DNA from 3 places in the Pseudodesulfovibrio sp. lm2024 genome. Region 1 is predicted to be linked to each of the others. Evidence: predicted binding sites of a transcription regulator. Region 1 holds the regulator's gene; each other region holds the start of a gene.
The links. Region 1 encodes sigma-54, which starts transcription at its own class of promoters, with help from an activator protein. Its sites were predicted from a motif close to CTGGCACGGNNNNTGCTT; they were not measured.
Positions count from the first base shown of each region.

Region 2: the regulator sigma-54 is predicted to act here: its motif matches at 4,604-4,621, upstream of ACR42D_RS17785 (flagellar hook protein FlgE).
Region 3: the regulator sigma-54 is predicted to act here: its motif matches at 4,552-4,569, upstream of ACR42D_RS16745 (NifB/NifX family molybdenum-iron cluster-binding protein).

Region 1 is NZ_CP195092.1:2,021,738-2,032,199, reverse strand. It holds gene ACR42D_RS09485 (nucleoside deaminase) at 1-206, opposite strand, end outside; gene ACR42D_RS09480 (phosphoribosylformylglycinamidine synthase subunit PurQ) at 215-1,030, opposite strand; gene ACR42D_RS09475 (CTP synthase) at 1,204-2,841, shown strand; gene kdsA (3-deoxy-8-phosphooctulonate synthase) at 2,845-3,648, shown strand; gene ACR42D_RS09465 (KdsC family phosphatase) at 3,641-4,165, shown strand; gene lptC (LPS export ABC transporter periplasmic protein LptC) at 4,166-4,783, shown strand; gene ACR42D_RS09455 (LptA/OstA family protein) at 4,767-5,636, shown strand; gene lptB (LPS export ABC transporter ATP-binding protein) at 5,637-6,362, shown strand; gene rpoN (RNA polymerase factor sigma-54) at 6,600-8,009, shown strand; gene hpf (ribosome hibernation-promoting factor, HPF/YfiA family) at 8,046-8,588, shown strand; gene ACR42D_RS09435 (PTS sugar transporter subunit IIA) at 8,591-9,040, shown strand; gene rapZ (RNase adapter RapZ) at 9,059-9,940, shown strand; gene ACR42D_RS09425 (PTS sugar transporter subunit IIA) at 9,943-10,380, shown strand; gene ACR42D_RS09420 (PTS sugar transporter subunit IIB) at 10,391-10,462, shown strand, end outside.
Region 2 is NZ_CP195092.1:3,805,447-3,815,908, forward strand. It holds gene ACR42D_RS17770 (MFS transporter) at 1-156, opposite strand, end outside; gene ACR42D_RS17775 (carbohydrate kinase family protein) at 537-1,415, opposite strand; gene ACR42D_RS17780 (tetratricopeptide repeat protein) at 1,418-2,767, opposite strand; gene ACR42D_RS17785 (flagellar hook protein FlgE) at 2,897-4,510, opposite strand; gene ACR42D_RS17790 (OmpH/Skp family outer membrane protein) at 4,848-5,429, shown strand; gene ACR42D_RS17795 (Hpt domain-containing protein) at 5,498-5,845, opposite strand; gene ACR42D_RS17800 (hypothetical protein) at 5,949-7,205, opposite strand; gene ACR42D_RS17805 (3D domain-containing protein) at 7,507-8,001, shown strand; gene ACR42D_RS17810 (nitroreductase family protein) at 8,510-9,316, opposite strand; gene ACR42D_RS17815 (hypothetical protein) at 9,376-9,942, opposite strand; gene ACR42D_RS17820 (hypothetical protein) at 9,956-10,363, opposite strand.
Region 3 is NZ_CP195092.1:3,592,799-3,603,260, reverse strand. It holds gene ACR42D_RS16775 (DUF47 domain-containing protein) at 1-96, shown strand, start outside; gene ACR42D_RS16770 (YbaY family lipoprotein) at 196-654, opposite strand; gene ACR42D_RS16765 (tetratricopeptide repeat protein) at 910-1,233, shown strand; gene ACR42D_RS16760 (HD-GYP domain-containing protein) at 1,236-1,916, shown strand; gene ACR42D_RS16755 (IS1595 family transposase) at 2,331-2,990, shown strand; gene ACR42D_RS16750 (P-loop NTPase) at 3,164-4,039, opposite strand; gene ACR42D_RS16745 (NifB/NifX family molybdenum-iron cluster-binding protein) at 4,151-4,348, opposite strand; gene ACR42D_RS16740 (sigma-54 interaction domain-containing protein) at 4,660-5,991, opposite strand; gene ACR42D_RS16735 (alpha/beta hydrolase family protein) at 6,077-7,084, opposite strand; gene hypB (hydrogenase nickel incorporation protein HypB) at 7,202-7,861, opposite strand; gene ACR42D_RS16725 (hydrogenase maturation nickel metallochaperone HypA) at 7,875-8,222, opposite strand; FMN riboswitch at 8,445-8,593, shown strand; gene ribB (3,4-dihydroxy-2-butanone-4-phosphate synthase) at 8,720-9,466, shown strand; gene ACR42D_RS16715 (FAD-dependent oxidoreductase) at 9,758-10,462, shown strand, end outside.

The DNA of each region.
Region 1 (10,462 bases):
AGGATCTCCGCGTGCCCCGTGGGGTCGTGCGTGGCGATGGGCCGGTTGTGGGCCGAGGCGAGCAGGGTGCCCGTGGGCGTGAACAGGGCCGCGCCGATGGGGGCCTCTCCCGCCTTTCCGGCCTTGCACGCCTCGCCGAAGGCCACGTCCATGAGGTCGCGCCAGGTGGTCCCGGCGGGCGGTTGGGGCGCGGAGGGGGCGGCCATGGCCGGGGCTACCGCTCCTTGAGGTAGCGCACCCCGGCTTCGAGCATGGTCAGGCCGAGCGGGATGTTCGGATCGGTGCCACGCGTCCAGGACGGATGGTTGGTCTTGTGGTTGTACGCCTCGGGATGGGGCATGAGGCCCAGGATACGGCCGGTGGGATCGGTCAGCCCGGCGATGCCCAGCGGGGAGCCGTTGGGATTGTACGGGTATTCCAGGGTCACCTCGTTGGTCTCGGGGTGGACGTACTGGACCGCGATGAGATTTTCGTCCTGCAGGGCCTGGAAGGTGGCGTCGTCCATGGGGATGATCTTGCCCTCGCCGTGGCGGATGGGCACGTCCAGGTATTCGATGCCCTTGGTGAACACGCAGGGCGAGGCCGGGTTGGTCTTCAGGCGCACCCAGCGGTCCTCGAACCGGCCGGAGTCGTTGTAGGACAGGGAGACCTGTCGTTCGAAATAGCGGCCGCCGATGCCCGGCAGCAGGCCGAGCTTGCACAGCAGCTGGAAGCCGTTGCAGATGCCGAGGATGATGCCGCCCTTTTCGAAGAACTTTTTCAGCTGATCCAGGACGGGCTGGCCGTCCGCGTCGTTCGACCACCGCCAGCGCAGGGCCGCGGCCTGGGCCGCGCCCAGGTCGTCGCCGTCGAGAAATCCGCCCGGGCAGAGCAGGTAGTTGTAGTCGTCCATGCGGACATGGCCCGCTGCGAGATCGGAAAAGTAAACGATATCGGCATTATCCGCCCCTGCTTGCTGCAGGGCATAGGCGGATTCCTTTTCGCAGTTGGTGCCGTATCCGGTGATGACGAGTGCGTTGACGCGGGCCATGAAAATCTCCTCTTCATATTGACTTTGTCGCATTACCCTGCAAAATTTGCGAAGCAACGACGTGCTGGGCGGGAACATACGTGTCCGACGCACGACAGTCAACATGGCCGGCGGATGAGATCGGCTATGATATATCCTTATAATTCAAGCATAACCAAGGGGCTTTCTGACGTATGAAAACCAAGTTCATATTTATTACCGGTGGTGTTCTTTCCTCTCTGGGCAAGGGGTTGGCCGCGGCATCCATCGGCGCACTTCTCCAGGCTCGCGGCCTTAAAGCCACCATTCAGAAGCTAGACCCCTACATCAACGTCGACCCCGGCACCATGAATCCGTTCCAGCACGGCGAGGTGTACGTCACGGACGACGGCGCCGAGACCGACCTCGATCTCGGCCACTACGAGCGCTACCTGGGCACCGCCCTGAGCCAGCAGAACAACTACACCTCCGGTTCCATCTACAACTCCGTCATCCAGAAGGAACGCCGCGGCGACTACCTGGGCGGCACTGTGCAGGTCATCCCGCACATCACCGACGCCATCAAGGAAGCGGTCATCAACCTGCCCAACGGCGAGGACGTGGCCCTGATCGAGATCGGCGGCACCGTGGGCGACATCGAGGGCCAGCCTTTCCTGGAGGCCATCCGCCAGCTCAAGAACGACCTGGGCAAGGAGAACGTCCTGTTCATCCACCTGACCCTGGTCCCGTACATCAAGGCCGCCGGCGAGCTGAAGACCAAGCCCACCCAGCACTCGGTTAAGGAACTGCGCTCCGTGGGTATCCAGCCCGACATCATCATTGCCCGCTCCGAGGTGGAGCTGCCCGAGGACCTCAAGAAGAAGATCGCCCTGTTCTGCGACGTGGATCAGGACGCCGTGTTCACCGGCGTGGACGTGGATTCCATCTACAAGGTTCCGCTCGAATTCTACAACGAGGGTGTCGACCAGAAGATCGCCATCCTCCTGAAGCTGCCCGCCAAGAACGCGGAGCTGGCCCCCTGGGAAAATCTCGTGCACAGCCTGGACAACCCCACCGGGACGGTCAAGATCGGCATCGTCGGCAAGTACGTGGACCTGACCGAGGCCTACAAGAGCCTGCACGAGGCGCTGATCCACGGCGGAGTGGCCAACGACGTCAAGGTGGAGCTGGAGTACGTCAACTCCGAGAAGGTCACCCCGGCCAACGTGGAGAAGAAACTCAAGGGCCTGGACGGCATCCTGGTGCCCGGCGGCTTCGGCTCGCGCGGCATCGAGGGCAAGATCCTGTCCATCAAGTACGCCCGCGAGAACAAGGTTCCCTTCTTCGGCATCTGTCTGGGCATGCAGTGCGCCTGCATCGAGTTCGCCCGCAATGTCATCGGCCTGGAAGGGGCCAACTCCGAGGAATTCGACAAGCTCACCCCGCACAATATCATCTACCTGATGAAGGAATGGTTCGATTTCAGGACCAAGAAGACCGAGACCCGCTGCGAGGAGTCCGAGAAGGGCGGCACCATGCGCCTGGGCTCCTACCCGTGCAAGCTCAAGAAGGACACCAAGGCCTTCGAAGCGTACAAGACCGCGAACATCGACGAGCGGCACCGTCATCGCTTCGAGTACAACAACAAGTACATCGAGCAGTTCGAGGCCAACGGCATGGTCCTTTCCGGCACCGCCCCGGACGAGTCCCTGGTGGAGATCGTGGAACTGCCCGATCATCCGTGGTTCCTGGGCTGCCAGTTCCACCCGGAATTCAAGTCCAATCCCATGAAGCCGCATCCGCTGTTCCGGGAATTCATCAAGGCATCCAAAGACGAGAAGGCCAAGAAGTAGCCTATGGCAGACCTGTATACCGCCAGCCGGTCCGGCCCGTTCATTCTGGCCGGACCCTGTGCCATTGAGACCAGGGAGATAGCGCTTCAGACCGCCGACGTGCTCGCCGGGCTGGCCGCCAAGCTGGACATCCCCATCGTCTACAAGAGCTCCTTCGACAAGGCCAACCGGACCTCGCTGACCAGTTTTCGGGGCCCGGGCATGGAAGAAGGGCTCGATATCCTGGCCGAGGTCAAGCGGACCACGGGGCTGCCCGTGGTCACGGACATCCACCACCCGGAACAGGCCGCGCCCGTGGCCGAGGTGGCGGACGTCCTGCAGATTCCGGCCTTCCTCTGCCGCCAGACCGATCTGTTGGTGGCCGCCGCCGAGACGGGCAGGGTGGTCAACGTCAAGAAGGGGCAGTTCCTGGCCCCCTGGGACATGAGGAATGTGGTCGACAAGCTCCGCGCGGCGGGCAACGACCAGGTCTGGCTGACCGAGCGCGGTTCCACCTACGGCTACAACAACCTGGTGGTGGACATGCGCTCCATCCCGCAGATGCGGGCCTTCGGCGTCCCGGTGATCATGGACGCCACCCATTCGGTGCAGCTGCCCGGCGGGCTGGGCGGCGCTTCGGGCGGGCAGCGCGAATACGTCCCGGTGCTGGCCTCGGCCGCTGTGGCCGCTGGCGCGGACGGCGTGTTCATGGAGGTCCATCCGGACCCGGACAAGGCGCTGTGCGACGGCCCCAATTCCCTGCCCCTGGCCGAGGTCGAAACCCTGCTGAAGAGGCTGTTGGCCCTGTGGGAGATCAACCGTGGCTGACGCGACCGCCCTGGCGCGGAATATCAAATTGCTGGTGCTCGACGTGGACGGCGTGCTCACCGACGGCGGGCTGTATTACGGTGACGACGGTATCCTGATGAAGCGGTTCAGCGTGCAGGACGGCCTCGGCATCAAGCTGGCCCAGGCCGTGGGCCTGGAGATCGGGGTCATCACCGGCTTGGACCAGAAGCCGGTGGAGAAGCGCGTCAGCGAGTTGGGCATCAAGCACTACTACGCGGGCCGTCACCGCAAGCTCCCCCTGTTCGAGAAGATGTGCGAAGATGTCGGGGTCGCCCCGGAAGAGGCCGCCTACATGGGCGACGACTGGATCGACCTGGCCGTCATGGGCCGGGCCGGACTGGCCCTGTGCGTGCCCAACGCGGTGCCCGAGGTGATCGAGGCCGCAGACTGGATGTCCACCCGCCATGGCGGGCAGGGCGCGGTTCGCGAGGCCATTTCGTTCATCCTCGAGGCTCGTGGGCTCAAGGAACAGGCCCTGAGCCGTTGGGTGGACTAGATGAGAGGGCGCCCGGCTCTGGTTCTGTTCGTCATTTTCGCCTTGGGGCTGCTTCTCGGTCTGGGCGTCAACGCGCTCTTTTTCTCCGACCCCATCCTGGAGGACCAGGATACCGCCGAGCAGGCGCCCGTCTCCCGCAAGGACATGTTCGCCGACGCCGACGTCTCGGCCGAGGACATCGAACTGGTCCAGGGCAAGGAGGGCAGCATGAACTGGAAGCTGCTGGCCAAGAGCGCCAAGTACAACCAGGAGCTCGGCATCATCGCCGTGGATTTTCCCCAGCTGACCGCCTACTTCGGCGACGACCGCCAGGAGGTCTATGTCCAGGCCGACCGGGGCGAGGTGGATCAGGCGAACGACAACCTGTCGTTGTACGACGGGGTCAGCGGCCGGTTCGGCGACATGGCCCTGGACGCACAGTACCTTGATTATGTCGGCGCAATAGGTAAGGTATATCTCAAAGGCGGCGTCACCGTACGCCGTCCGGACATGACCGTCCAGGCCAAGGCCCTGGAGATCGACCTGGTCACGAGACAGATGGTGGCCGCCGGTGGCGTGGAAGCGCTGCTGGCCCCCGAAGGGCTGGGAAGGAGTCCTTTGAATGAAAACAAGGAATAAGACGTTGCTGAAAACGGTTCGCCTGACGGGAATGCTGCTGATGCTGGCCCTGCTGCTGGTTCCGGCCCGGGCCATGGCCCAGGACTGGGGCGAAGTACGCGAGGCCACGGTCAACCTGAACGTGCGCAAGGCGCCCAGGCCCGGGGCCGAGCACGTGGTCACCCTGACCAAGGGGCAGCGGGTGCGGACCGACTTCCCCCAGAACGGCTGGCTGGCCGTTTTCGAGCTGGGCGAGAAGGACCGCGACCAGGCCAAGGCCGTGGGTTACGCCAACGCCAAGTACCTCAAGGTTGTCAAGGTCGAGAAGGCCGAGCACGCTCCCGCGCCTGTGCCCGCACCGGCCCCCAAGAAGGATTCCGGCGAGGGTGAGGTCAAGGCCCCGGTGGCAGCGGTACCGCCCGCGCCCATCCCGGTGGGCGTGGACCCGAGCCGTCTGCCGGTGAAGATCACCTCCGACCGCATGACCTATGACGAGACCGGCAAGGTCATCTCCTTCGTGGGCCACGTGGTCGCCATCCACGGCGAGTTGACCTTGTGGGCCGACAGGCTTTCGGCCTATCTCGCATCCAGCACGGACAAGAAATTCTCCGCCGACAGCGTAGACCGCATCGTGGCCGAGGGCAACGTGCGGGCCAAGAAGGGGACCACCGAGGGGACCTGCGGCCTGCTGACCTACATGGTGGGTCCGCAGCTGCTCAAGATGGAGCGCGATCCCAAGCTCCAGGACGGCCCCAACTCCCTGACCGGCGAGGTCATCAACTTCCACATCAAGGACGACCGGTCCGAGGTCATCGGCGGCAAGCAGCGCGTCAAGGCGGTGTTCATGACCCCCGGCAACCTGAAGGTGCAATAGATGGCCGAGGGTCTTCGCGCTACCAATTTGTCCAAGCGGTACGGCCAGAAAGAGGTCGTACACGGTATCAACATCAAGCTCGACGCCCGCGAGGTGGTCGGCCTGCTCGGCCCCAACGGCGCGGGCAAGACGACCACGTTCTACATGCTTGTGGGCATCGTCCAGCCCAATACCGGGGTGGTTTCCCTGGGCGGCCAGGTGCTCACGGACAAGCCCCTGCACGAGCGGGCCCGCCTGGGGGTGAGCTACCTGCCCCAGGAAAGTTCCATCTTCAAGAAGCTGACCGTGCGCCAGAACCTGGAGATCATCCTGGAGCAGACCTCCATGACCTCGCGGCAGCAACGGGCCAGGGCGGACGAACTCATGGAGATGTTCACCATCACCAAGCTGGCGGACCAGGCGTCCATGTTCCTGTCCGGCGGCGAGCGACGCAGGCTGGAGATCGCCCGGGCGCTCATCCTCGACCCGCAGTTCATCCTCCTGGACGAACCGTTCGCGGGTATCGATCCCATCGCGGTTATCGATATCCAGGAGATCATCTCCGTGCTCAAGTCCATGGACATCGGCATCCTCATCTCGGACCACAATGTCCGGGAGACGCTCAATATCTGCGACCGGGCCTACCTGGTCTACGAGGGGACGGTCATCCTGGAAGGGGCCCCGTCCGAGATAGTCAAATCCAGTCGCGCCCGGCAGATCTACCTGGGCGAGGATTTCCGGCTTTAATCCCTGTTCCCGTCTTTTTTTCCTCTTTCCCGATTTACACCGTACCCAAAGGTTGGTACACTTTTTTCATATCATTATATGCACGCAGAATTATCAATAGATACAGGGTGTTAACACAATTGTGTTGCATCCTTTAATTCACTGTGGCATAATTGAATCGGAAAAAATGTCAGGTGGCCGAAAAAAAATTTCTGTATCCGGCAACCGATAAACACAACCTCAAGCAGGCAGTGAATCATGGGATTGGAACTTCGGCAACAGCTCAAGCTCTCACAGCAACTGGTCATGACGCCCCAGTTGCAGCAGGCCATCAAGCTGCTGCAATTGTCGCGGCTTGAACTGCTGGAGACGGTGCAGCAGGAATTGTTGGAGAATCCTTTCCTCGATGAGACCGAGACCGATACCGAGGTCCCGGACAAGGCGGAAGTCCTGACCGAATCCCAGGCCGAAGAGGAACTGGTCCGCAACGCAGACTGGGAGAACTACCTGGGCGAGTTTTCCTCCACTTCCAAGCAGGCTTTGTCCCGCGACATGGAGATGCCCGAAGAGGGCATGTCCTTCGAGGCCCGCCTGGCTTCCAAGCCTTCGCTGGAAGGGCACCTGAACTGGCAGATGCGCCTGTCCAACTTCACCGAGCACGAACTGGCCATCGGCGACGTCATCCTCGGCAATCTCGACGCCAACGGCTACCTGCAGGCCACCCTGGAAGAGCTGGCCGCCATGGTTCAGGCCTCCGAGGAGGAGATCGAGTCCGTCCTGCACCGTATCCAGCACCTGGACCCGGTCGGCGTGGGCGCCCGCACCCCGCAGGAATGTCTGCTGGTCCAGATGGAGGTCCTCGGGTACGACGATCCTATCCTGGTCTCCCTGGTCACCGATCACCTGGAGGATCTGGAGAAGAACCGCTACAAGCCCCTGGCGCGCAAGTTCAAGATCACCATGGATGAGCTCAAGTCGTATCTCGACCTGATGCAGACGCTCGATCCCATGCCCGGCGCCAATTTCTCCAGCACCGAGCCGCACTACGTCAGCCCGGACGTGTTCGTCTACAAGTACGGCGAAGACTTCGTCATCATCCTCAACGAGGACGGCATGCCGAGGCTGCAGATGAACACGTTCTACATGGATTCCATGAAGGGCGCGGCCGACAAGGAGAAGGAATATTTTCAGGAAAAGATGCGTTCCGCCGCATGGTTGATGAAAAGTCTGTACCAGCGGCAGCGAACCTTGTATAAAGTAGTTGAGAGCATTGTCGGCTTCCAACGGGCATTCTTCGAGGAGGGCGTGACAAAGCTCAAACCCCTCATCCTCAAGGAGGTGGCGGAAGACATCGAGATGCACGAATCCACCGTGAGCCGGATTACGACCAACAAGTATGTTTCGACGCCTCACGGCATATTCGAGCTGAAGTTCTTCTTCAACTCGGCCCTGGACCTGAACGACGGGTCCCAGGTGGGTTCGGAGAGCGTCAAGGCGCTCATCAAGCAAATGATCGCAGACGAAGACACGAAGAAACCGCTCAGCGACGAGAGAATCGGCGAGATCCTCCAGGAGAAGCTGGAAGTGAACATCGCCCGGCGTACAGTCGCCAAATACCGCTCGGCCATGGGCATTCCTTCGTCTTCAAAACGAAAGCAGTACTTCTAAAGTCTGCTTGAAGCACTCTCAACCAGGAGGCAGCGTATGAACATCAGCTTCACTTTCAAGAACTTCGAGCCTTCCGATCACCTCAAGGGTTACGCGGAAAAGCGTTTTGAAAAGGTAGCGAAATACGTTTCCGATGCGGAGGCCGATCTCCAGGTCAACCTGCTGGTCGACAAGTTCCGTCACAAGGCGGACGTGATCCTGAACTCGGATCGCATACATATCTCGGCCTATGAAGATTCGGAGGACATGTACTCCACCATCGACATGGTCCTGGACAAGCTGGAAGCCCAGCTGCGCAAGATGCGCGAAAAGATGAAGAACCGCCCCAGACAGGCGCGTCCCAATAAAATGGTGCAGATGAACTACCTGTCCTACGAGGACATCGCTCCCGGTTCAGCGCCCACCATCGTCGGCACCGACGCATACGAGCCCAAGCCCATGTCCGTGGACGAGGCCGCCATGCAGCTGGATGCCCGTGACAACGAATTCCTGGTCTTCCTCAACGCGGAGACTGACGGCGTCAACGTGATATACAAGAGAAAGAACGGCGATTACGGCCTCATCGACCCCGGAAACTAAGCATGAAACTCAGTGATTACCTGGCGAAGGAACTGATCCTTCCCGAACTCGAGTCCGAGACCAAGTCGGACGTATTGAATGAACTCGTCGCCCCCCTGGGCGTACAATATCCAGAGATGGACACGGACCATGCGGTCCGTGTCCTTCTCGATCGTGAACGGCTCGGCTCCACCGGCATCGGGGACGGCATCGCCATCCCCCACGGCAAGCTCGAGGACCTGGAAAAGGTCATCGTGGTCGTGGGCCGCAGCCGCAAAGGCGTGGAGTTCGAGGCGCTGGACCACAGCCCGTGCACCATCTTTTTTCTGGTGCTCGCCCCGGAACAGGTGGCGGGCATGCACCTGCGCGTCCTGGCCCAGATTTCCCGTCTCCTCAAGGACGAGGAATTCCGCAAGGCGTTCCTGTCGGCCGATGACCTCGAGGGTCTCTGGACCCTGCTCAAAAGCGTGTAACCGAATGGACGAATTCCGTTGACCTCGACCAACCCTTTCCCGGTGGTGATCGTCACCGGACTCTCCGGCTCGGGCAAGAGCACCGCGCTCAAGGTCTTCGAAGACCTCGGATTCTTCTGCATCGACGGGCTCCCGTCCGAGATGTCGGCCAAGCTGGCCGACCTCATCCTCTCCTTCGACACCAAATACCGCGGCCTGGCACTGGGCATGGACCTGCGCCAGTTCGAGTTCGTGGACGGCTGGAGCAAGGCCCAGGAGGGATTCGCCCAACTCGGCATCACTCCGCAGGTCCTGTTTCTCGAGGCCAAGATGGCGGAGCTGGTCCGGCGCTACGCCACCACCCGCCGTCCGCATCCGCTGGAGAGCCGCAACCTCGGCCTGGAGCAGGCCTTGGAGATGGAAAAGAAGCTCCTGGAGCCGGTGCGCCTCGGGGCGGTCCTGGTCCTGGACACCACGGATTATTCCATCCACGACCTGCGCCGGGTCATCCAGACCAAGTGGTCGTCCCTGGAAGACGTGAGCATGGGCATGCGGGTGCACATCATCACCTTCGGCTTCAAGTACGGCGTGCCGTCCGAGGCCGACCTGGTCTTTGACCTCCGTTTTCTGCCCAACCCCTATTTCGACAAGTCCCTGCGCCCCATGTCCGGCCTGGACAAGGCGGTGGCCGACTATGTCCTGGGCAATCCCACGGGCCAAGGGTTCATCAAACGGTTTCATGACTTTCTGCTCTATATTTTACCGCTTTACGCAGACGAAGGGCGCTACAGGATCACCCTGGCCCTTGGTTGTACCGGCGGCCGCCATCGTTCGGTTTCCGTGGCCGAGTCGGTACTGGCAACCCTGAAGGAAAAAGGGTATGCTGCCTCGATCGAACATCGACACATGGAACTCGGTTAGACATGGCTGCAAAGACTGACAAAAAGGACGGCGTGATCGGCGTGGTGCTGGTCACCCACGGGACCTTCGGGGAGACCCTGCTCCAGGCCGCGGAAACGGTCATGGGCCCGCAGGAAAACTGCCTGGCCGTGGGCGTGGACGTGAACAGAGGGGTGGACGAAACCCTGGAAGGTGTGCGCAAGGCCATCCATTCCCTGGAGCAGGGCAAGGGCGTCCTGGCTCTGACCGACCTGTTCGGCGGTTCCCCCACAACCATGTCCCTCTCCCTCATGAAGTCGGAAAATCTTGAAGTCATCACCGGCGTCAACCTCCCCATGGTCGTGGCGGCCCTCCAGGCCCGGTCCATGGCGCTGCCCGAACTGGCCGACAAGGTCATGAACGCGGGCCAGCAGGGGATCAAGGTTGCCGGGGCGATGCTGCGCAAAAAAGCAAAGAAATAGGTATGATGCCGTGACTCTCGTTCGTATCGACAACCGCTTGATTCACGGCCAGATCATCGAGACGTGGCTGCCGTACACCGGG
Region 2 (10,462 bases), 1.8 Mb from region 1:
AGCCACGCTGACCAGAGATCCTGCCAGTTCGGGCGTCACGCCGATGGCCGGAGCGATGGAGGCGACCAGCGGCTGCGCGTAATAGAGATTCGCCACCAGCGCGGCGATGACCAGGGTGAACAGGGAGACCGTGATCCTGGACAGCTCTTTTTCCATGCCCGGCCCACTTGATGTATTGGTTGATGACATAACATTCCTCATTGAGCGGTGTATTCGCCCGTTTGCGGCGCAACGGACGAATCGCACCCGTTTCCGCCTTATTGTAAAACTGAACGTTCAGTTTTATAATTAGCCACACAGCAGAAGTCAACGGCAAAGGATGAAATGCTTGCATCTCGTCTCTTAACCCCTTGAATGACGACTAAAAATCCATCGACAGCCATGCCGTACGGTTGGGATCGGACGCGCCCCATACCCCTGCCTACCCGTGTGAGATGCAGGCGCTTTGGGTAAACACTCCGGCACGCATCGCCCCATGAAGAAGGCCGCCCCGAAAGGCGGCCTTCTCAAGCTCTGGGAGGATCGTCGCGGGGAGGCTACGCCAACCGCAGCTCCCGGGGCATCTCGGGCATGGCGCCGGATTGCCCGCAGACGTGGGCCGCGACCTTGGCGGCGTAGCGGTTGATCTTGTCCAGGGGCCACTGCTTGAGATGGCCGAGCACCAGGGCGGCGGTGAAGGCGTCCCCGGCCCCGATGGTGTCGACCACCTTGATCGGCTCGCCGGGCAGATCGGAGACGGTGTCCGGGGACAGAAGCAGGCTGCCCTTGTCGCCCCGGGTCAGGACCGCGAGGTCGAGACCGTGGCGCTCCATGAGCGCGCGCAGGGCGGGCTGCTCGCCCGGAGGCAGGGAGAAAAGGCGGGTCACGATGTCGAGTTCCGCGTCGTTGATCTTGAGCACGTCGGCCGCGTCCAGGGATGCGGCCAGGGTCTCGGGGGAATAGAAGTCCTGGCGCAGGTTGATGTCGAAGACCTTGAGCCCTTTCCTGGCCGCTGACAGGAAGCGGTGGATGGACCGGCGGGAAATCTCCCCGCGCTGGGCCAGGGAGCCGAAGCAGATGGCGTCCGCATTGGCGGCCAGGGTCAGGGCGGATTGGTCCAGGGTCAGAAAATCCCAGGCCACATCATCCGGGAAGACGTAGGTGGCCACGCCGTCCGCGTCCACGCGGGCGTCCACCGTGCCGGTGGGATGATCCGGGTCCAGGGACACGGCGTCGATGTTCAGCCCCAGGCAGACGAGCAGGGACAGGGCTTCGCGGCCCAGGTCGTCGTCGCCCACGCGGGACACCGGCACCCCGGCCCCGCCCAGGGCGTTGACGTGATAGGCGAAATTGGCGGGCGCACCGCCCAGCAGGCGGGTCTGGGGCAGCACGTCCCAGAGGATTTCCCCCAGCCCCACGGCAAGAATCGGATGCATGGCTACCCCGCTTTTTCCACGATCAGTTTGAGCCGCTCCCGCGCCCGCCCGCGCAGGGGCGAATCCGAGGACGCGGTCCGTTCCATGAAGGACACCAGGTTGTCGAGGGCGTTTTCCATGTACGGATGATCCGGCCCGAGCGAACGCTCGTAGGCGGCGAAACCGCGCTCGAAACAGTCGAACGCCTCTTCGGTCCGCCCCCGGTTGTCCAGGAACAGGGCCAGATTGCACAGGGCCCGACCGGTCTCGGGATGGTCCTCGCCGTAAGCGCCGCCGTAAATGGACAGGCTCTTGCGGAAATGGGCCTCGGCCTCGGGGTCCTTGCCCAGCCGCTCGAAGAGCAGCCCGGCCAGGTTGTGGCTGGACGCGGTCTCCGGGTGGCGCTCGCCGTATAGCTCGGCGGCCAACTCCAGGCTTTGCAGCGCGTGTTGCAACCCCTGCCCGGGGCGGTCCAGGGCGTCCATGAGCAGAGCCAGGTTGTGCAGGCAGGAGGCGGCGGCCGGGTGGCGCTCCTGATCGGCTGCGCGGAGCACGGCCAGGCAGTCGTTCAGGGCCGCCTCGGCCCCGGCGAGGTCGCCCCGCGCCTGCCTGACCATGGCCAGCCCGTTCAGGACCGGGGCCGTGGCCAGGTTGTTCTCGGTCAAGATTTCGCGTTGCAGGTCCAGGCAGGCGTTGAACGCGGCCTCGGCTCGGGCCAGATCGTTCCCGGCCCAGTAGACCGTGGCCAGCCCCTCGAGGTCGGCGGCGATGTCCGGGTGGTTGCCGCCCTTGAGGGCCACATCCACGTTCATGGCCGCTTCCAGGAGTTCGGCGGCCTCCTGGTGGCGCTGCTGGTAGTAGAGGGAGAATCCGGTCTGGTGCAGGACCCGGTTGGCCGCTGCCGTGTGCACGCCGAGCTCGGCGACCAAGTCGCGGCAGGCCAGGACGTGGGGCATGAGCCACCGGACCATGGGCCATTGCTGCGGGTCGGCGTCGGGCAGGGCCAGGTTCAGGGCGTAGATCGCCCGCCCGGCCCATTCGGCGGCCTGTTCCGGGTCAAGGGAGCGGCGCAGGGCCTGGCGCACGTCTCCGGGCAGGGCGAATACCTGGTGGTCGGCATCGGCCATGACCAGATCGCGGCCCACCAGCGGGTCCATGAGCGCAGTGGCCGCGAAAAAGGCTGCGGCCGGGTTGACCAGGGCCGGGTTGTGCGGGGTGCCGTCCACGGACAGGGCGAAATCGTAAGGCAGGGGGGCGTCGGCCAGCATGGCGGCCATGAAAAGGGTTTCGGCCCCGCCCGGGGCCTCCCGTTCCACCTCCCGGACCAGGTCCAATACGGTCTCGGGGCTGCGGTCGTCGCGTGTATCCGTCACGGAATGCTCCTTGTTGACAAATCTTGCTCTGACTATCCGGTTTGCCGGGGGAATTCAAGGCGAGGCGTGAAAAAGGGCGCTGCCCGGACCGGCCGGACAGCGCCCTGCAAGGCGTTTATCGGGAAGCGGCTAGCGCTTGACCGAGATGAGCGTGTTCAGGACCGAGTCCGAGGTGGTGATGACCTTGGTGTTCGCCTGGTAGCCGCGCTGGGTGACGATCATGGTCGCGAACTCCTTGGCCATGTCCACGTTGCTCTCCTCCAGGGACTTCTGGCTGATGGTCCCGCGCCCCCGGTCTCCGGCCTCGCCGAGCATGGCCTCGCCCGAGGCGTCGGTGGCCAGGAAGTTGGTCCCGCCGTCGCGCTTGAGCCCCCAGGGACTGTTGAACTTGTACACGGCCACCTTGAACATCTCCTCGGTCTGGCCGTTGGAGAAATGGCCGCTCATGACCCCGTTCTGGTCCACGCTGATGGAATCGAGGTAACCCCAGGAGTAACCGTCCTGGAGGTGATACATGGTGGCGGACGGCTTGTCGTAGCTGGTGGTCACTCGGGCGTCGCGCTTCATGTTGTCCATCTCGATCAACAGGTCCGCATTGTTGCCGATGGAGGCGGCCGTGCCGCCGCCGCTGGTCCGCCAGGAGCCGTTGGCCGAGCTGATCCCGAAGTCGTAGCTGATGGTCCGGGTCTCGCCGGTGGCGCCGCCGTTGCTGCCAAAGGTATAGTTGAACTGCGCCAGGCCGTCGTCGCTGAAACTCGCCGGGACCCAGGAGGACAGGCTTTTGCCGCCCGCTCCGGAGGTGGCCGTCGGGTCCAGGGTGTAGGCCGACTGGTTGACCAGCACCCCCCGGTCGTTGAAGGTCAGGACCCCCATTCCGGCCAGCCCGGCAGCCGATGTGCCGTAGGCCGACGAGCCGTCCGACTCCCCGGGGAAGGCGATGACGTATTCCCAATAGGTGTAGCCCGGCACCGCGTTGGACAGGTTCGAGGTGGACACCGGGTCGAAATAGACGGTCATCTCGTGGCGGCCGCCGTTCTCGTCGAACACGCTGATGGACGTGGAGTACTGCGGCCGGGTATTGCCGAAAGGCGTGGCCGCGTTGCTCAGGTTGGCATTGTACGCCTGTACCATGGCGAAGAACGGATTGTCTTCATTGGAGATCTGACTGGTCGCCGTGCGGTCGAGCTGGGTGACCAACTCCACCGAAGAGGTGGCCAGCGGCTCGGACCGGACCACGCGGGCGACCTGGCCGTCCACGGTGATGTCCTCGTAGGGCAACTGGATGTCGGACACGCTCGTTCCCCACGTTTTGGTCTCCCGGTCGTAGGCGAACCCCTGCAACCGGTACCCCTGGGGGTTGACCAGGTAGGCCTCGGTGTTGAAGCGGAATCCGCCCGCCCGGGTGTAGCGCATGGTTCCCGAGGAGTCGCTGACCCCGAAGAACCCCTGACCCGAGAGAGCCAGGTCCGTGGACGCCGTGGACGAAGACAATGGCCCGTCCGTAAAGATGCCCCGTATGGCGGACACGCCCACGCCCATGCCCATCTGGCTGATGCGCGAAGCCCCGGAATCATACGTGGCGCTGCCCGAGGCCACCTGTTGGCTCATCAAATCGCCGAACAGGATGTTCGAGCGCTTGTAGCCGATGGTGTCGACGTTCGCCAAGTTGTTGGCCAGGACTTGCATGCCCTGGCTGTGGGCTATCACGCCTGTGGCGCCCACATACATGCTTCCAAAACTCATACTTCCTCCGATCCGGCGCTCGCCGGATTCGCGGGAACCACCGGGATACCCATTCCCGGCAATAAATTCCCGACGCCTTCTCGGAAGTGTAAACAGCAAGGGGTGTGCCATTAAGAAAACTTTATGTTTCCAGAGAGTAAGCGTCGGTCCGGGCGCGGCACATCCTGCCGGGACGCGTGCCGGTCCGCCCTTTTCGCGTCCCCGGCCAAAGCCCCCGGCGCGGGCGGGCGAGGGGACGGGCCAGCCGATCTTTCCCTTGCCAGATACCGGCGGCGCGCGTAGTCTTGCGCGACTTCGAACCCCGAGTGACACCAAACGAAACCATGGAGATATAGTAATGAAACGGATTCTTCCCCTGCTCGTCGTCGCCATCCTGGCCCTGGGCCTGAGCGCCTGCAACCAGGAGCAGCCGATCAAGATCGGCATCGTGGACGAGGCCGCCGCCTTCAAGGAAAACAAGCTGGCCACCGAGGCCATGGCCCACCTCCAGGAGATGGGCAAGCCGCTGCAGCAGAAGGCCGAAGCCGCCTACAAGGCCATGCAGGCCAACCAGACCGAAGAGACCGTGGCCGCCTACAAGCTGGCCATGGGCGAGCTGCAGAACACCATGAACGCCGAGCAGCAGCGCATCGTCGCCATGGTCGACGCCAAGTTCAACGAGATCCTCGAGAACTACCGCAAGGAAAAGGGGCTGGCCGTGATCCTGAGCAAGCAGGCCGTGATCGCGTCCAGCGAGACCGTGGACATCACCAAGGACATCGAAGCAGCCATGAACAACGTGACCATGGACTTCTCCCTGCCCGAAGCGCCCCAGGCCGAGGCTCCCAAGGCCGAGGCTCCGGCCGCCGAACAGGCCGCCCCGGCGGCTCCCGCCGAGGAAGCCGCTCCGGCCCCCGAGGCGAAGAAAGAAGCGGAATAACCGCCCTGCGCATGAAAAGGCCTGTCCGCCATATGGCGGACAGGCCTTTTTTTATTGCTGTCTGCAACTCAGCCGTCGTCCCGGAAGCGGACCATGAGGTCCCGGGTCCGGCCCAGGCTGTCGTTGAAGTCGTCGAACCGCTCACGCAGCGGGACCAGGTCCCCTTTGCGCCCGGCATACTCCATCTCCAGGGCCAGCCTGCCCAGCGTTTCGGCGCGAACAACCCCGCACATGCCCTTGAGCGAATGGGCCAGCTTGGTCGCCCGGCCCACGTCTTCGGCACCCAAGGCCTCGGCCAGTTCGGCCACGCGCTTCGGGCAGTCCTCAAGAAAGGCATCGATGAGTTCCACTGCCAGTTCCCGGTCATGGGCCAGGCTGGACAGGAACTGCTCGATGTCGAACAAATCCCGCGTCATTGCTCCCCCTTCGGTTCCAGTAGAAAAAGCAGCTTAGCATCCGTGAATGGGGTTGGAAAGTGGTTTTCCTGCCTGTATAGGTCAAAAACAGGGAATAACCGGCTCAAACGCAGGTACAGACCGCTCCGGAAATGCGCTTCCACCGCCCATGGTCAAAGGCGAGCAGGATCTCCTGCACGGTCCGGTAGCGGCAGTCGCGCAGGCACAAGCGGACCGGCTGACGCCGGAAGCCCTCGGCCACCCGTCGGCCGAATGAGGCGTGCGAGCGCACCCACACGTCCCTTTCCGGGGCAGCGGACCGGACCCGGCCGTACGCCTGCTCCCCGCCCAGGCCGCCCTGCTGCGGGGCAGTGACCACCGTGGGCCGGTTCAGGGACAAAATCCGCCGCCTCCCCAGAAAGGCGAGGGCGGAATTCCCACAGAGCAGCACACCGCAATCCACGTCCCCGAACCGGAAGGCCAGACCGCTGCCGGGCGCGCTCAACCGCCGGACCGCCTGGAACAGTTCCGCCGCCGACACGCTCCCCGCCGGGCCGGGCTCCCCGGTGACCGGCAGGCCGTTCAGGCACATGAACGGGTGCCGGGACACGAGATGCCCTTCCTGCCGCCCGGTCTGGCGGAACCAGCGTACCCGAACCCCGCCACGGGCCAGCAGCCCCTCGGCGGCCACGGACACGGCCAGGCTCCCGGCCACCTCGCGGGCCATGCGCTGGCGGGCCACGGACATCCCCTCGGCATAGCGATCCAGCAGCCTGCCGCAGAGCACCGCCCGCGACCCGGTCGTCTTCTTCCGCGCCAGATCGTCGAGGCAGAGCGGCAGGAATTCGCCCCCGCCCCCGGCCGCGCCACGGCCCAGAAACAATTCCGCCACCACCGCAAAGACCTCGGACGGCGTCGCCTTGCCGCTCGTTTCCGGCTGCCGTCCCAGGCAGGCGGCCGCGCCGAGCAGGGCCATCTTCGCGGCCGGGGCCAACGGGCGCACGGCGGGAACGGTCGGCAGGGTGTCGGGCAAGGGAGAGGAGACGTCCGCCTGCGCTGGCCAGCCGCAGCAGGCCAGCCAGTGCGCGATCTTGCCGTCAAACCCATGCGCAGCGCGGGCAAGGGCGCGAAGGCTTTCGGGCAGCCAGTACTCCCCCACCGGATAGTCGCTGTCCATGAGATCGAGAATCCCGCCGAGCCGGTCGAACGACGCGGATGTGCACACCACGGCCCGCAATTTGCCCACCCGCCGTTCCCTGAGCAGTCCGGGCAAATCCCCGCCCAACCCACCGCCGTCAAAGAGATAAGCCCCGCGCCGGGTGGTCAGCAGGCAGGCCTCCCCCCGGTCCACCGGAAGCACTCTGAATGTCGTTGAACCCATTTGTTTCCTTGATGAATTTCGCCACACCGCGCGCTTGTTCGAGCTTAATATATTCAAAGTGATTTTCTATATCAAGAAATAATTCAAACCGATAAAAACGACCTCCCGCAAGGGGCTGTTATTTCAGGCGTCTCCCCTGCCGCGTTCAGCCCATCGAACGGACTATAGTATAATTTTACCTTTTAATTCAATGTATTGCAGCGGCGAGGTCCGTGTCTTGCATCGAAAAGACATAGGCGTTGACAAGGTTTTGGGCGGTCATTATATGCCTCGGACCTAAAACAACAAGGAAGCAATCCTGATGCGAATACTATTCAACTACACCATCACTCCGGTCCTGTGTGCGGCCCTGGTGATCATGGCCGTGGTTGTGGTCGTCAAACAGCAGAAGATCGACGACCTGCACCACCGCCTTGAGCTGGTCCAGAAGACCGCCGAAGCACGCAAGATCATGGTCGAGGAGGCCCGCCTCCTGCAGAAGGCCAAGAATATGTCCCCGGTGCGCACGGTAACCGTGACCGCCTACAACCCCACCACCGATCAGTGCGACGACGATCCGCTCATCGCCGCCTCCATGCGCAAGGTCCGCTCCGGCACCATCGCCGTGTCCCGCGACCTCTTCGACCAGGGCTGGGTCTTCGGCCGCAAGGTCCGCATCGAGGGCCTCGGCATCTTCGAAATCAACGACCTCATGAACAAGCGCTTTCACCAGCGCATCGATATCTTCATGTGGGACGAATCGAGAGCGAGAGAGTTCGGGCGCAAGAACATCAAGGCGGCGCTACTCGATATCTAGTTCGAGTGAACTCGCAAGTAAGGGCCCCGTCACGGGGCCTTTTTTATTGCGCCCGAAGATTAAGCGGCTCGGGATAGCGGGCCTATCCATAGTGCGAAGAGCCGCTGTTCGGGGCGTGCCGCCCCGAAATCGCTCCAAAGAATGGGTAGGAGGGTGCCCCATATAGAAAGGCAAGTGCCTCGCTCGACACAATGTCGGGCGAGGCACTTGCCTTTCTATAAGGAGAACGCACCGCCAAAGATCTGGAGCGACTCGGGTGCGCAGCACCCGACAGCGGCTCAGTCCCCCGCGCTCGGAATAGGCTTTGATTCGCCCCGTCCTGGGGCTCACCCCTTCGGGCGTTGCGGAAGGACCGCAACGTCCAAATCCGCTGTCCTGCGGATTTGTCGAGAGTGGGTCAGCTGTGCATTTTCTTCCGGGGGCTTTCCCCGCAGCGTAGCCGTCTACGTGAGGGTGGAAGCCCCCGGAAAAAATGTGCAAATGGCCCGCTATCGGAAGCCGCCCCCCGCTAATCCAGCCAACTAATCTCGACAGTTCTCCTCGTGGGGATACGCTTGTAGCGATATTTCGGATATCCCAACATCAATGCAGCGTAAACGCCGTGTCCTTCGGGGATGCCCAACTCCCTGCGGATGTTGCAGCAGCCTTCGGCCACCTCCATGAGGAAACCGGCCCAGCAGGCGCCGAGGCCGTGGGCGTGGGCCGCGAGTTCGAGGTAGGCGGCGGCCAGGGCGCAGTCCTCGGCCGGGTTGAAGCCGTCCTCCGGGGCGTGGGCCACGGCCACGTGGGGCGCACCGTGCAGGATCTTGTCCACGCCGCGCGCCCAGTTCTTGACCACGCCGGGCATGATCGAGTTGGTGGCCATGTACTCCACGGTCATGCCCGCCAGACGCCGGGTGGCCTGGGGCGTGCGGGTCACGATCCATTGCGCGGGCTGGCCGTTCTTGGCGCTGGGCGCGAACGAGGACACGGAGAAGAGGTGGGACAGGACCTCCTCGGGCACGGGCTTGTCCTTGTAGGTGCGCACCGAACGCCGTCCGGCCAGGAACTGATCGGCCTGGGCCGGGGTCAGCTTGAGATCACGGTCCAGCGGGCCGCACTGGCCCGGGGCCAGCCCCGGGGTCACGGCGGGCATCTCGGGCAGGGTCACGGCCCCCACCGGGCAGACGGCCACGCAGTGGCCGCAGTTGATGCACGTCTTCCTGGCCGCGGGGCGGAGCTTGGGAAAGCCCTCGCGGTCCTCGACGACGAGGTCGAAAGGACACTCGTCACGGCACGCGCCGCAGCGCTTGCAGATATCCTTGTCGGCAAACATAGGTGCTCCTCAAAGGGGGCTGAAGGGACCCGGCGGACCGGGAAAGCGACGCGGCCTGGCTACTTCCGGGCCGCCGCGGCAATGGCCGGGATGGCCTCGTACATGACCCCGCGCAGGGCCTCGGCCAGGATGTCGGCCTCGGAGGAGTAGCCGGGAACGACCACGTCCTCGACCTCGCTGGTGTACTTCTCGGCGTGCAGTGTCGTATCGCCGCGCGAAACCACGATGCGCACCGAGACGCGGCCCTTGTAGGTGGTCACGCCGGTCTGGTTCAGGGTCAGGTCCAGGACCTGGCCGGTGACCACCAGCTCGTCGTCCGGAGACATGATGGCGGTCCGGTACTTGACCTTGCACCCGGCGTTCTCGAGCTCGTCGAACAGGGCCCAGCCCACCCACTCGGCCACGTCGGACAGGGAGGTGATGGTCTCGTTATCCGTGGTCTTGCCCAGCGCGGTGGCGGGCCGCTGGTCCTCGAAGCGGAAGACCGTGATCTCGCCCACGCACGGGGCGTCGGTGGAGATCAGGGCGTATTTCAGCTTGATGGCGTTGCCCGCCGCACAGCCGGCGGCCAGGGCCACGGCCAGGAGCAGGGCCGAAAACAGCGTCCATTTCATATATGTCTTCATCGAATCGTCTCCATCAGATTTGGTCGCCCTTGACGGGCGGTTCCTCGGTTGCCTGGGGTTTGTCGTCCAGTTCGGATTCCATCTTGTCCAGGAGTTTGCGGGTCAGCTCCATAAGCCGGTCCAGGTTCTCGCCCACAAAGGACTTGGCCTTGTCGTCCAGTTCCTTGTCCGTGGGCGCGCCGCCGGAGTCGGCCTCCCCGGACTTGTCCGAAACGCCCCCCTGTTCGAGCAGGGAGCGGATGTGCTCAAGGTTCTCGCGCACCTGGGCGAGCTCCGCGCGAAACGCCTTGTCGCGTTCCCCGGCCTCCTGGCGCAGGGCCTTGACCTCGGCCTCCAGGGCGTCGATCCGCTCGGCCTCGGGGGAGGGGCCGCCGCAGGCGAAAAGGGCCAGGACCAGGACGAATGGTGCCAATCGTTTCATGGGGCGTCTCCTTCGCATGCCATCCGATAGCACAACCGGTCGCGGGCTGACAATCGGCAGGAGCCTCCGAAGCCGGGGACCGGCGCGGGAAGACTGGAG
Region 3 (10,462 bases), 1.6 Mb from region 1:
ATCTACCAGCTCCTGCACTTCGTGGACTGCCTCGACAACATGGGGCACAACACGGAGAACTGCGCCGAGCTGCTGCGCTCCATGATCGCCCGATAGTCCGCCGCGCCGCCGTGCGCCACCAGCGAAGACAAAAAGGCCCGACGCCATGCGCCGGGCCTTTTCGCGTCCTGTGTACAGGGACCGAGACGGGAGCGCCTAGCGCTTGGCCATGACCACGGTGATCTCCACGGGCTTGCCTTCGGGCCAGGACAGGGGATCGATGCGCACGGAGCCGGAGAAGAGCACCTGGCCCTTGAGCACGATGCGCGCCGAGACCGCGTAGCGCAGCTGCTTGATGATCTTTTCCGGGTCGTACTTGACGACCGCCTTGAAGGGCGGGGCGGCCTTGACCGGGATGAACGTGTTGGCCACCGCGTTGTCTTCAGGGCTGAGTTGGGAGATGTTCTCAAGCTCCACGAGCAGGACGCAGCCCGGCGGCAGGAGCATGCGCTCGCGGTACGAGACCGAGACCTTGAGGGCGGCCGCCCCGCTGGACTGGCTGACGGGCGCGGCTTGCTTCTCGGCGGTGGTGGCGGCGGTGCAGCCGCCCAGGGCGGCGATAGTCAGGACAGCGGCCAGCAGGGCCGGGACAAGGCGAAAGATTTTGCGCGGCATGACGACTCCATGTTTTCGGCATCCTACGCAAATTTTATCCGCCGCGCCAGCGTGTCGGCCACTCTCCGGGGCGGGGAAAATTAATGTAGAAAAGTCTTGAAAATGAAAATTGTTTTCAATATTGTCCTCCCATGCCGAACGCACTGAACACAGGGTTTTCCCGTCCGGGCGGGAGACGCGCTTCTCTGCAGGGTCGATGTATCGGCCGGTCCGCCCATGGCGAGGCCGGGAAACATCCAACCCAAGGAGAAGCGAATGAGCGATCTCAAAAAACTCGGTATCCTCAACCGTGAAGGCATGCGCGCCTGCAATGAGGGCCGTCCCGGCGACGCACTGTTCCAGCTGACCCAGGCGGACAACCTGGCCCGGGCCATGAATTCGCCGCTGCATGAGGCCAAGGTGCGCAACAACATGGCCCTGGTCTATCAGATGTCCGGCAAATACGAGGAGGCGCGCGTCAGCTTCCGCATCGCGGCCGGGCGCGCCGTGGAAGGCGGTGGAGAAGGCAACGTCCTGCACCGCGTCATCATGCGCAATCTCGACTCCCTGACCGTCCTGACCAAAGGCAGGGCCGCCTAGCCATGAATCCGTCCCGCACGGCCCCGGCAGCCCTTCCTCCCATGCCGGGGCCGTCTCCGGCCTGCCCGGACCCGACCCATTTCGTGACCACGGCCCTGCACCAGTTCGCCGAGTCCCTGGGCAACGCCATCGACGCCAAGGACCCGCACACCTCCATGCATTCGGACGAAGTGGCCGAGATCGCACGCATCCTGGCCCTGGCCATGGGGCTGACACCAAGCCAGGCCGCCGTCATCCACGTGGCCGGGCACCTCCACGATATCGGCAAGATCGGCGTGCCCGACTCGGTGCTCAGGAAACAGGGCCCCCTGACCACCGCCGAATGGCGGGCCGTGCGCCGACATCCCGAGGCCGGTGCCGCCATCCTCGAACCCGTCTCCGCCCTCAAACGGATCGGCGTGGTCCACATGGTCCTGCACCATCACGAGCGCTGGGACGGCAAAGGCTACCCACACGGCCTCGGGGGCGCGGCCATCCCGCTCGGCGCGCGCATCATCAGCGTGGCAGATTCCCTGTCCGCCATGCTCCAAAACCGTCCCTACCGTTCCGCCCTCGACACCGACCGCGCCTGCCGCGAAATAGAACGCTGCGCCGGCTCCCAGTTCGACCCCGCCGTGGTGGACGCCTTTCGCCGCGCGTCCGGCAAGATTCTGCGGCTCGTCAGCACCGTGGAGAGCGGGTAGCGAGGGGATGATGGCGGTTGATGCCTCCGGCGGCCGGGGCGCTGCCCCGGACCCCGCTGGGGCTCTGCCCCAGGCCCCGCCAGGGACCCCTTTGAAAAGGGTTCCCTGGACCCTCCCAAACTTTTTGTGTCGCCTGCGGCGAAGGTGGGTGGTGTGAAGGGTTTGGCTGGTCGCGGGCTGGCGGTGTCCCGCAGGGTTCGCGCCGGACGTCCGTGGGCCTCGGAGGGTCGTCCGGCGCGAACCCTGCGGGACGGTTGCCCACGCCGCCAGGCGGGGCGAGGGATAAGGGATATTGAGAAGGCGGCGTCTTGGACCTGGCCGTGAAGAGAGTCGGTTACTTCCGCTCCCGTCCCCGCGAAGCGGCACCAAAAAGTTTGGGGCTGACATAGATCTCTCGTCGTATTAGGGGGGACTATGAGGCTAAAAAGATCGCGTTTGTCGGCTCATATATCCGGTCGTCTGATTGAGCATTTCGTTGCTGGCACCCCAGCCCGCACAGCCAGTGAACTGGTAGGTGTAAACCGCAACACCGCGATCACTTTTTATCAGAGATTACGGAAGATTATCGCAGAGCAGATGCCTTCCGTTGAGATGTTTGCCGGAGAGGTAGAAGTTGATGAGAGTTATTTTGGCGGCTATCGCCGTGGCATTCGAGGGCGGGGGGCTGCTGGTAAAGTCCCAGTATTTGGCATTCTTAAGCGCAATGGGATGGTGTACGCTGAAATAATCCCCGACACTAAAACCAAGACCTTGAAAGGGATAATCGACTTGCAGGTTCAGCCTGACAGCGTGGTGTATACGGATGGTTTGTCATCCTACAAGGTGCTCGATGTGTCTGAATTTAAACACTATCGTATTAATCATCTCAAACGCTATGTTGATGGGCATAACCATATCAACGGCATTGAGAACTTCTGGAACCAAAGTAAGCGCCATCTGAGGAAGTACAACGGTATTCCTCGCAAGTATTTTTGGCTGTATTTGAAAGAGTGCGAATTCAGGTTTAATTACGGCTCCCCAAAAGAGCAGTTATCTATCCTGAAAAAATGGATAAAAAGGCACAATGCGGCATAGTTATCTATGTCAGCCCCAAAAGTTTAGGAAAAGGAGGGGATGGGGGTCTGGGGGAAGGGGAGGAAAGAACCCTTTTCAAAGGGTTTTTCCTCCCCTTCCCCCAGCCGCCGGAGGCAAAAAAAAGTGAGGACGCGCGCAGCGCGTCCTCACTTTTAAATTGGCGATAATCCCGGCTACGCCTTGGGCGGGTCGGGGAGGGCGAGGATGGGGGCGATGACGTGTTCCATGGCCTTGCCGGTGGCGGTATCGCGATGGACTTTCATGAACGGGTAGCCTTCGTCGCCGGAGTCGGCCACGGCGGGGTCCAGGGGGATACGGCCGAGGAACTGGACGCCGGACTCCTTGGCCAGGTCTTCGCCGCCGCCGGACTTGAAGATCTGGTGCACCTTGCCGCAGTCGGGGCAGGCGAAGCCGGACATGTTTTCGACGATGCCGAGCACGCGGTTGCCGACCTCGCCGACAAAGGACACGGACCGGCGCACGTCGTCGATGGCCACGCCCTGGGGGGTGGTGACGATGACGGCCATGGCGGTGGGTCCGAGTGTCTGCAGGGTGGACAGGGGTTCGTCGCCGGTGCCCGGGGGGCAGTCGACGATGAGGTAGTCGAGGTCGCCCCACATGACGTCTTCGACGAATTGCTTGATGAGCCCGATCTTGACCGGACCGCGCCAGATGACGGCCTGGCGGTCGTCCTGGAGCAGGAAGCCCAGGGACATGACGGACAGGTTCTTGCTCCACGGCACGGGTTCCATGACCTGGTCGCCGATGTGGGGCTGCTGGCCCTTGAGGGAGAGCAGGCGGGGCACGCTGGGGCCGTGCACGTCCACGTCGAGCAGGCCGACCTTCTTGCCGGCCAGGGACAGGGCCACGGCGATGTTGGCGGCCACGGTGGACTTGCCCACGCCGCCCTTGCCGGACATGACCACGATCTTGTGTTTGATGCGGCTCAGGGTCTTTTGCAGTTTCTGATCTTCGGGCTTGTCGCAGCCCGTGGCGCTGGTGCAGGTTCCGTCAGGCGAGGCGGACGCACATCCTTGACAATCGCTCATATGATTCTCCCGAAAAACGGCGACCCGTAGCCGCCCTAGAAGTACATGTAGAACCCGGCCGGCGAACGGCCGCGGCCGGGTTACAGAGAGATAACCACAGTGGGGGAAAAGTCAAACCGCGACTCCCGGCATGGCCAGATCGGCCAGCCCGCCGCGCAGATACCCTTCCAGCACCTGGGATTCGGTGCCGGTCAGCCAGGGGATAACCGTGATTCCTGCTTGTTCAAGGGCGTTGCGGGTGCGGTTGCAGATGGCGCCGCACAGAAAAATGGTTACCCCGCAGGCCAATATGGCGGATGTCCTGTCCATAGGGTCCTTTGAGGGAAGGGATAGGAGGCCTGCGGGGTAAGATTTATGGTCGCGTATTTCAAATAGCTTGTATCCGTCCGCGTTCTCGCACACGGAGGCCAGTCGGTCCTGGTAGCACGCCAGGCAGATCAGCTTGGCGGAATCCGATCGCATCATCTCTCTCCAAAAAATTCCGGCAGGACCCGAACCGGTTGATCGAAGATGAGCATAGACCGTGCCAAGAATAATAGTCTGTTAAAACAGGATATTGCAAGTATGGAGAAAATAAGAATGGACGATTAATTCGCCCATTGTGCAGAAGGATAGACGAGTTATTCGCCCGTATCCGGCTCGGCCAGCAACCGGCGCAGGGTGTCCTTGGTGATGCCCAGTTCGCGGCAGGCGGCCATGCGTTTGCCATTGTTGCGGCGCACGGCCTGCCGGGCGGCCCGGCGCTTGATGTCGTCCATGGTGCCGGACAGTCCGTCGGGGGTATCCTGGCGTTGTCCTTCCGGGTGCAGGTATTCCGGGAGGTGTTCCACCTGGATGAACCCGTCCGGGCAGAGGATGAAGGCGTATTCGAGGATGTTTTCCAGCTCGCGCACGTTGCCCGGGAAGTCGTGGCGCATGAGCACGTGCAGGGCGTCCTCGCTGATCCCGCGTATGGCCTTGTCGCGCAGGCCGTTGAACTCGGCCAGGAAGTGGTCGATGAGCAGGGGCAGGTCCTCCTGGCGCTCGGTCAGGGGCGGCAGGGTCAGGGTGACCACGTTGAGGCGGTAGAAGAGGTCCTGGCGGAAGGTCCCTTCGGCCACGGCGTCCTCGAGGTCGCGGTTGGTGGCGGCCACCACGCGCACGTCGGCGTGGACCGGGCTGACGCCGCCCAGGGGCTCGAAGGTCTTTTCCTGGAGGAAGCGCAGCAGCTTGACCTGGAGGTTCTGGGGCATGTCGCCGATCTCGTCCAGGAAAACCGTGCCGCCGTGGGCCAGCTCGAACCGGCCCGGCTTGTCCGTGCGCGCATCGGTGAACGCGCCCGCCTTGTAGCCGAACAGTTCGGATTCGAGCAGGGTGTCGGGCAGGGCCCCGCAGTTAACGGCGACAAACGGCCCGTCCTTGCGCGGGCTCAGAGAATGGATGGCTCGGGCGAAGAGCTCCTTGCCCGTGCCGCTCTTGCCCAGCAGTAGGGTGGTCGCCTCGGACCGGCTGATCTGCGGCAGGATGCGGAATATCTTTTCCAGGGCCTGGGAGCGGCCCACGATGTTCTCGAAGCGGTAGATGTCCTTGGCCTGCTGGCGCGAGACGTGGATGTCGGTCAGGTCGCGGAAGGTCTCCACCCCGCCGACCACCTTGCCGTCGCGGTCCTTGAGCGGCGCGGCCGAAATGGACACGGGCAGGGTGGTGCCGTCCGAGCGGACGATGAAGATGGACTTGTTGACGATGCGCCCGCCCTGGTGGATGCACGCCTTGAGCGCGCACCGGCCGTCGCACAGGGACGAGCGGAACACGTCCCAGCACTTGCGGCCCAGGGCGTCCTCCTCGGATATGCCGGTGATGCGCCGGGCGGCCTCGTTGAAATAGGTCACGTTCCAGTCCGCGTCCACGGTGAACAGCCCGTCGGCGATGGAGGCGAACACGGCCTCGAGGGGGAGGTTCTTGGGAAACGGCATGGGCTCACCGTACAACCGGGAAACCGGGTTGCCAACAAAAACCGGGCGAAAAATTCGCCTGGTGCCGGTTGGGCGTCCGGCCCGGTCAGTCGGCCTCGGGTTGCAGGAACTCCACGACGTAGCGGTTCAGCTGATCGTGGATGGCCCGCCGGTCGCTGCCGTGGTCCTCGCAGACGAACGCCGCGTCCTCCTCGGCCAGGATCTTGACCGCGCCCGGCTGGCATATCTGCATGAAGCTGAAGTGCTGGGCGTCCGGTATCTCCCGGTAGGCCACGTTGGGCGGGAAGTCCTCGAACCGGGGATAGTAGTGGGTGGAGGGCGGAATGTTCCGGTCCTTTCCCCCGCCGATGATGAGGGCCGGGATGGTGATCCCCTTGAGGGATGCGGGCGTGAACGACTCCACGAATCCCGGCGCGACGGCCACGACCTTGTTGAACCGGGCGTCCGTGAGGTCTTGGGCGGCGTAGGTGAAATCCTGTTCGGTCAGGCCGGGCAGGGCGGCGCGGAAGTAGCGGCTTGAGCTGTCCTGGTCCTTGGCGCAGAACTCGACATAGCGGCGCAGGTCGAGCCTTGCCCCGGCCAGGGCCAGGGCGCTGTAGCCGCCGAGCGAATAGCCCACGGCGAATATGTGGCTCGGATCGATGACCTCCCGGAAGCGGGAGCGGAGCATCCCGTCCGCCAGGAAGCTTGCGTCCAGGGGCTGGTCCCAGGCGCGCAGGAGCGAGGCCGGGGTGCCGACGCCCGAGGTGTAGCCCGGATGGTCGGCCGCGCAGACCACGGCCCCGTTTTCGGCCAGCCGCGCGGCCAGCCAGGAGAGGTTGCGCCAGTTGCCCGTGGTCCCGTGGAGCAGGACGTACAGGGGGTACTTCCCGGACTTGATCTTCCCGTCCCCGACCGCGTCGATGCCCTCGAAGACCACGTTTTCCGCAAAGCGTTCGGTTTGGCCGCCGTCGCAGGGATACCAGACATGGGTCTTCAGCGTCCGTCCGCGTTGCGCGTCCTTGAAGACAACTTCGGTCAGGCCCACCCCGGCCATGGCCGGGACGGCCCAGAGCAGGCAGGCAATAAACGCGAAGAACGCCGGTCGTTTCATGGAATGCTCCTTGGACGGTTTTCCGGATCATAGCGCGGCCCGGTCGGGCCGGGCAACCGCAAAGAAAAAGGGCCGCCCGGTCGGGAGGCCCTTTGGAGATCGGTTTCGGGTAAGCGTCTACAGCTTCTCGGCGCGCTTCTTCCGGAGCCAGTCGTACCACTGCTCCATGTTTTCGCCGGTGCGCGCGGAGATGGGCATGACCTCGATGTCCTTGTTCAGTTTCTTGGCGTGCGCCTCGGCCTTGCTCAGGTCGAAGTCCACGTAGGGCAGCAGGTCCACCTTGTTCAGGAGCATGACCGCCGAGATGTGGAACATGAACGGGTATTTCTCGGGCTTGTCGTCGCCTTCGGCCACGGACAGCAGGGTGACCTTGTAGTCCTCGCCCACGTTGAACTCGGCCGGGCAGACCAGGTTGCCCACGTTCTCCACGAACAGGATGTCCAGCCCCTCGGTGTCGATGGCCTTGAGCGCGTCCATGACCATGCCGGAATCCAGGTGGCAGCCGCCCTCGGTGTTGATCTGCACGGCCTGGGCCCCGGTGGCGGCCACGCGCTGGGCGTCGTTGTCGGTCTGCAGGTCGCCCTCGATGACGGCCATCTTGAACTCGTCCTTGAGGTCGCTCAGGGTCCGTTCGAGCAGGGTGGTCTTGCCCGCGCCCGGGGAACTCATCAGGTTCAGGCACAGGATCTTCTTAACCCGGAAATTCTTCTGCAGCTCGTCCGCCAGCCGGTCGTTGGCCTCGAGCACATTGCGGACTATGGTCACTTCCTTGGACATAATCACTCCTTCTTTATTGCTGGTCGTCCACTTCGATGGAGTCGATGAGCATCTCCTTGCCCTCCAGCACCTTGTGGCCCAGCAGGGCCTCGCACTTGGGGCAGGGCATGCACCGGGTGTGCTTCGGGCTGAATACCTCTCCGCATTCGCCGCAGGCCACCTTCACCGGCACCTCGATGATTTCGAGTTCGGCCCCGTCGAATTCGCCGCCGGGGATCAGCGCCTCCCAGGCGAACTGCAGGGACTCGGTGACCACCCCGGCCAGACGGCCGTTCTTGAGGGTCACTTTCTTGAGCTTCTGGCCGTCATACTTGACCATCTCTTCGCGCAGGATGCCGAGGATGGATTCGACAATCGACATTTCATGCATGGCTGTGAGCACTACACCGAAAACCGGATGTGGGCAAGGATGTCGGGCCGCCTTTTGCGGTCCCGGTGCGGACGGGGCGGTCTTCCTTTTGAGACCGATCGCCCGTGTCTTCGCACGGTTGCGCGCCCCCGTCCGGACGGGCGGACAAAACCCCGCTGATTTGTACCGGTATTGGTTGACTTGGCGGTCAGTTCGGTTTTATGGCTATAGCCAACTTGTTCTCAGGGCGGGGTGGAAGTCCCCACCGGCGGTGATCCGGCTATGCCGGTGAGCCCGCGAGCGCCCCTCCGGGTGGAGGGGGTCCAGCAGACCCGGTGCGAATCCGGGGCCGACGGTAACAGTCCGGAATGAAGAGAATGAGGCAGTCCAGCGGCCGATGCCGGGCGGTTCCTTCGCCTGGGCCTCCGGTCGCCGCGGCGGGCGCTTGCGTCCGTCCGCCTGTCTATGCGCCCTGATTCATTCATACTCTTTATTGAAGGAGATTCATGATGGATCAGCCAATCCTCAAACAGTTCGGCGGCCCCATCTCGCGGGTCGAAAAAGCGCTCAAATCCCTGCGCAAGGGCAACGGGGTGCTGGTCACGGACAACGCGGACCGCGAAAACGAGGGCGACCTCATCTTCGCGGCCAAGACCCTGACCAACGAACAGATGGCCATGCTCATCCGCGAGTGCAGCGGCATCGTCTGCCTGTGCCTGACCGAAGACAAGATCAATTCCCTCGGCCTGCCCATGATGGTCGAAAACAACACCAGCGCCTACAACACGGCCTTCACCATCTCCATCGAGGCGGCTCAGGGCGTGACCACCGGCGTGTCCGCGGCGGACCGGGTGGCCACGGTCAAGGCGGCCATCGCCCCGGACGCCACGCCCGCCAGCCTGGCCAGCCCGGGCCACGTGTTCCCGCTGTGCGCCAAGTCCGGCGGCGTGCTCGAGCGCGGCGGCCACACCGAGGCCACCGTGGACCTGAACCGTCTGGCCGGTCTCGAGCCGTGCGGCGTGCTCTGCGAGCTGACCAACCCGGACGGGACCATGGCCAAGCTGCACGAGATCGTGGCCTTTGCCATCAAGCACCAGATGGCCATGTGCACGGTCCAGGACATCATCGCCTACCGCGAGCACATCGGCGACATCGACGCCCAGATGGTCATGCCCGAAAACCTGTCCGCCGTGGCCAAGCCCACCGCGATGTTCCCCAGCGGAACCTTCGCCTCGGGCCGCTCTGACAGGCCGTAGACCGGATACCGACACCTCAACCTTCTTCTCCTAAAACCAAGGCCCCGCCGTTTCGCCCGGCGGGGCCTTTTTCGTTGTCCTGTGGGGTTTCCCCCGAACATCTTTTTCTCCTTCGAAAAAAAGGCGCGGCATTGATCTCGATCAATGGACCGCGTCCGGCTGCGGCGTAGGATGGCTTCATCAAGGAGATGGGGTCGATCCGGCCCCGGAATGATTCGCTTTTGGGCACCGAAACAACGCCACCGTATCCCCCGGCCCCGGCCGGAAGGAGATACCCAAAGGAGAAATGGCATGAGTGCACAAAAGATCGTTGTCATAGGCGGCTCCGCCGCCGGACCCAAGGCCGCCGCGCGGGCCAGGCGTTTGGACGCCGAGGCCGAAGTGACCCTGTTGCAGAAGGCCCCTGAACTGTCCATGGCTTCGTGCGGCTACCCTTACTACATCGGAGGCGACTTCGATGAAAGAGACTCGCTGCTGGCAACGCCCACGGGCGTGGTGCGCGACCCCGCGTTCTTTGCCGCAGCCAAGGGCGTGAACGCAAAGGTGAATACGGAAGTGACCGCCATCAACCGCGAGGAAAGAACCGTGTCCAGCATCGATCTGGGCAGCGGAGAAGCGTCGACCGTGCCGTACGACAAGCTCATCCTCTGCACCGGCGCCACCCCGCGCCGCCCGCCCATACCGGGCATCGAGCTGGACGGCGTCTGCTCGCTGTCCGAGATGCGCGATGCGGACAGGCTGCGCGGCCTGGTGGATTCCGGGCGGGTCAGGGACGCCGTCATCGTGGGCGGCGGGCTCATCGGCATCGAGGTCTGCGAGGCCCTGACCCAATCCGGCATGAACGTCAGCGTGGTGGAGATGCTCTCCCAGCTGCTCATGTTCCTGGATTGGGAGATGGCCAAGCTGGTGGAGAAGCACGTCGTGTCCAAGGGCGTGACCGTGCATACGGACAACGGCGTGGCCGAGTTCCTGGGCCAGGGCGGAAAACTCACCGGC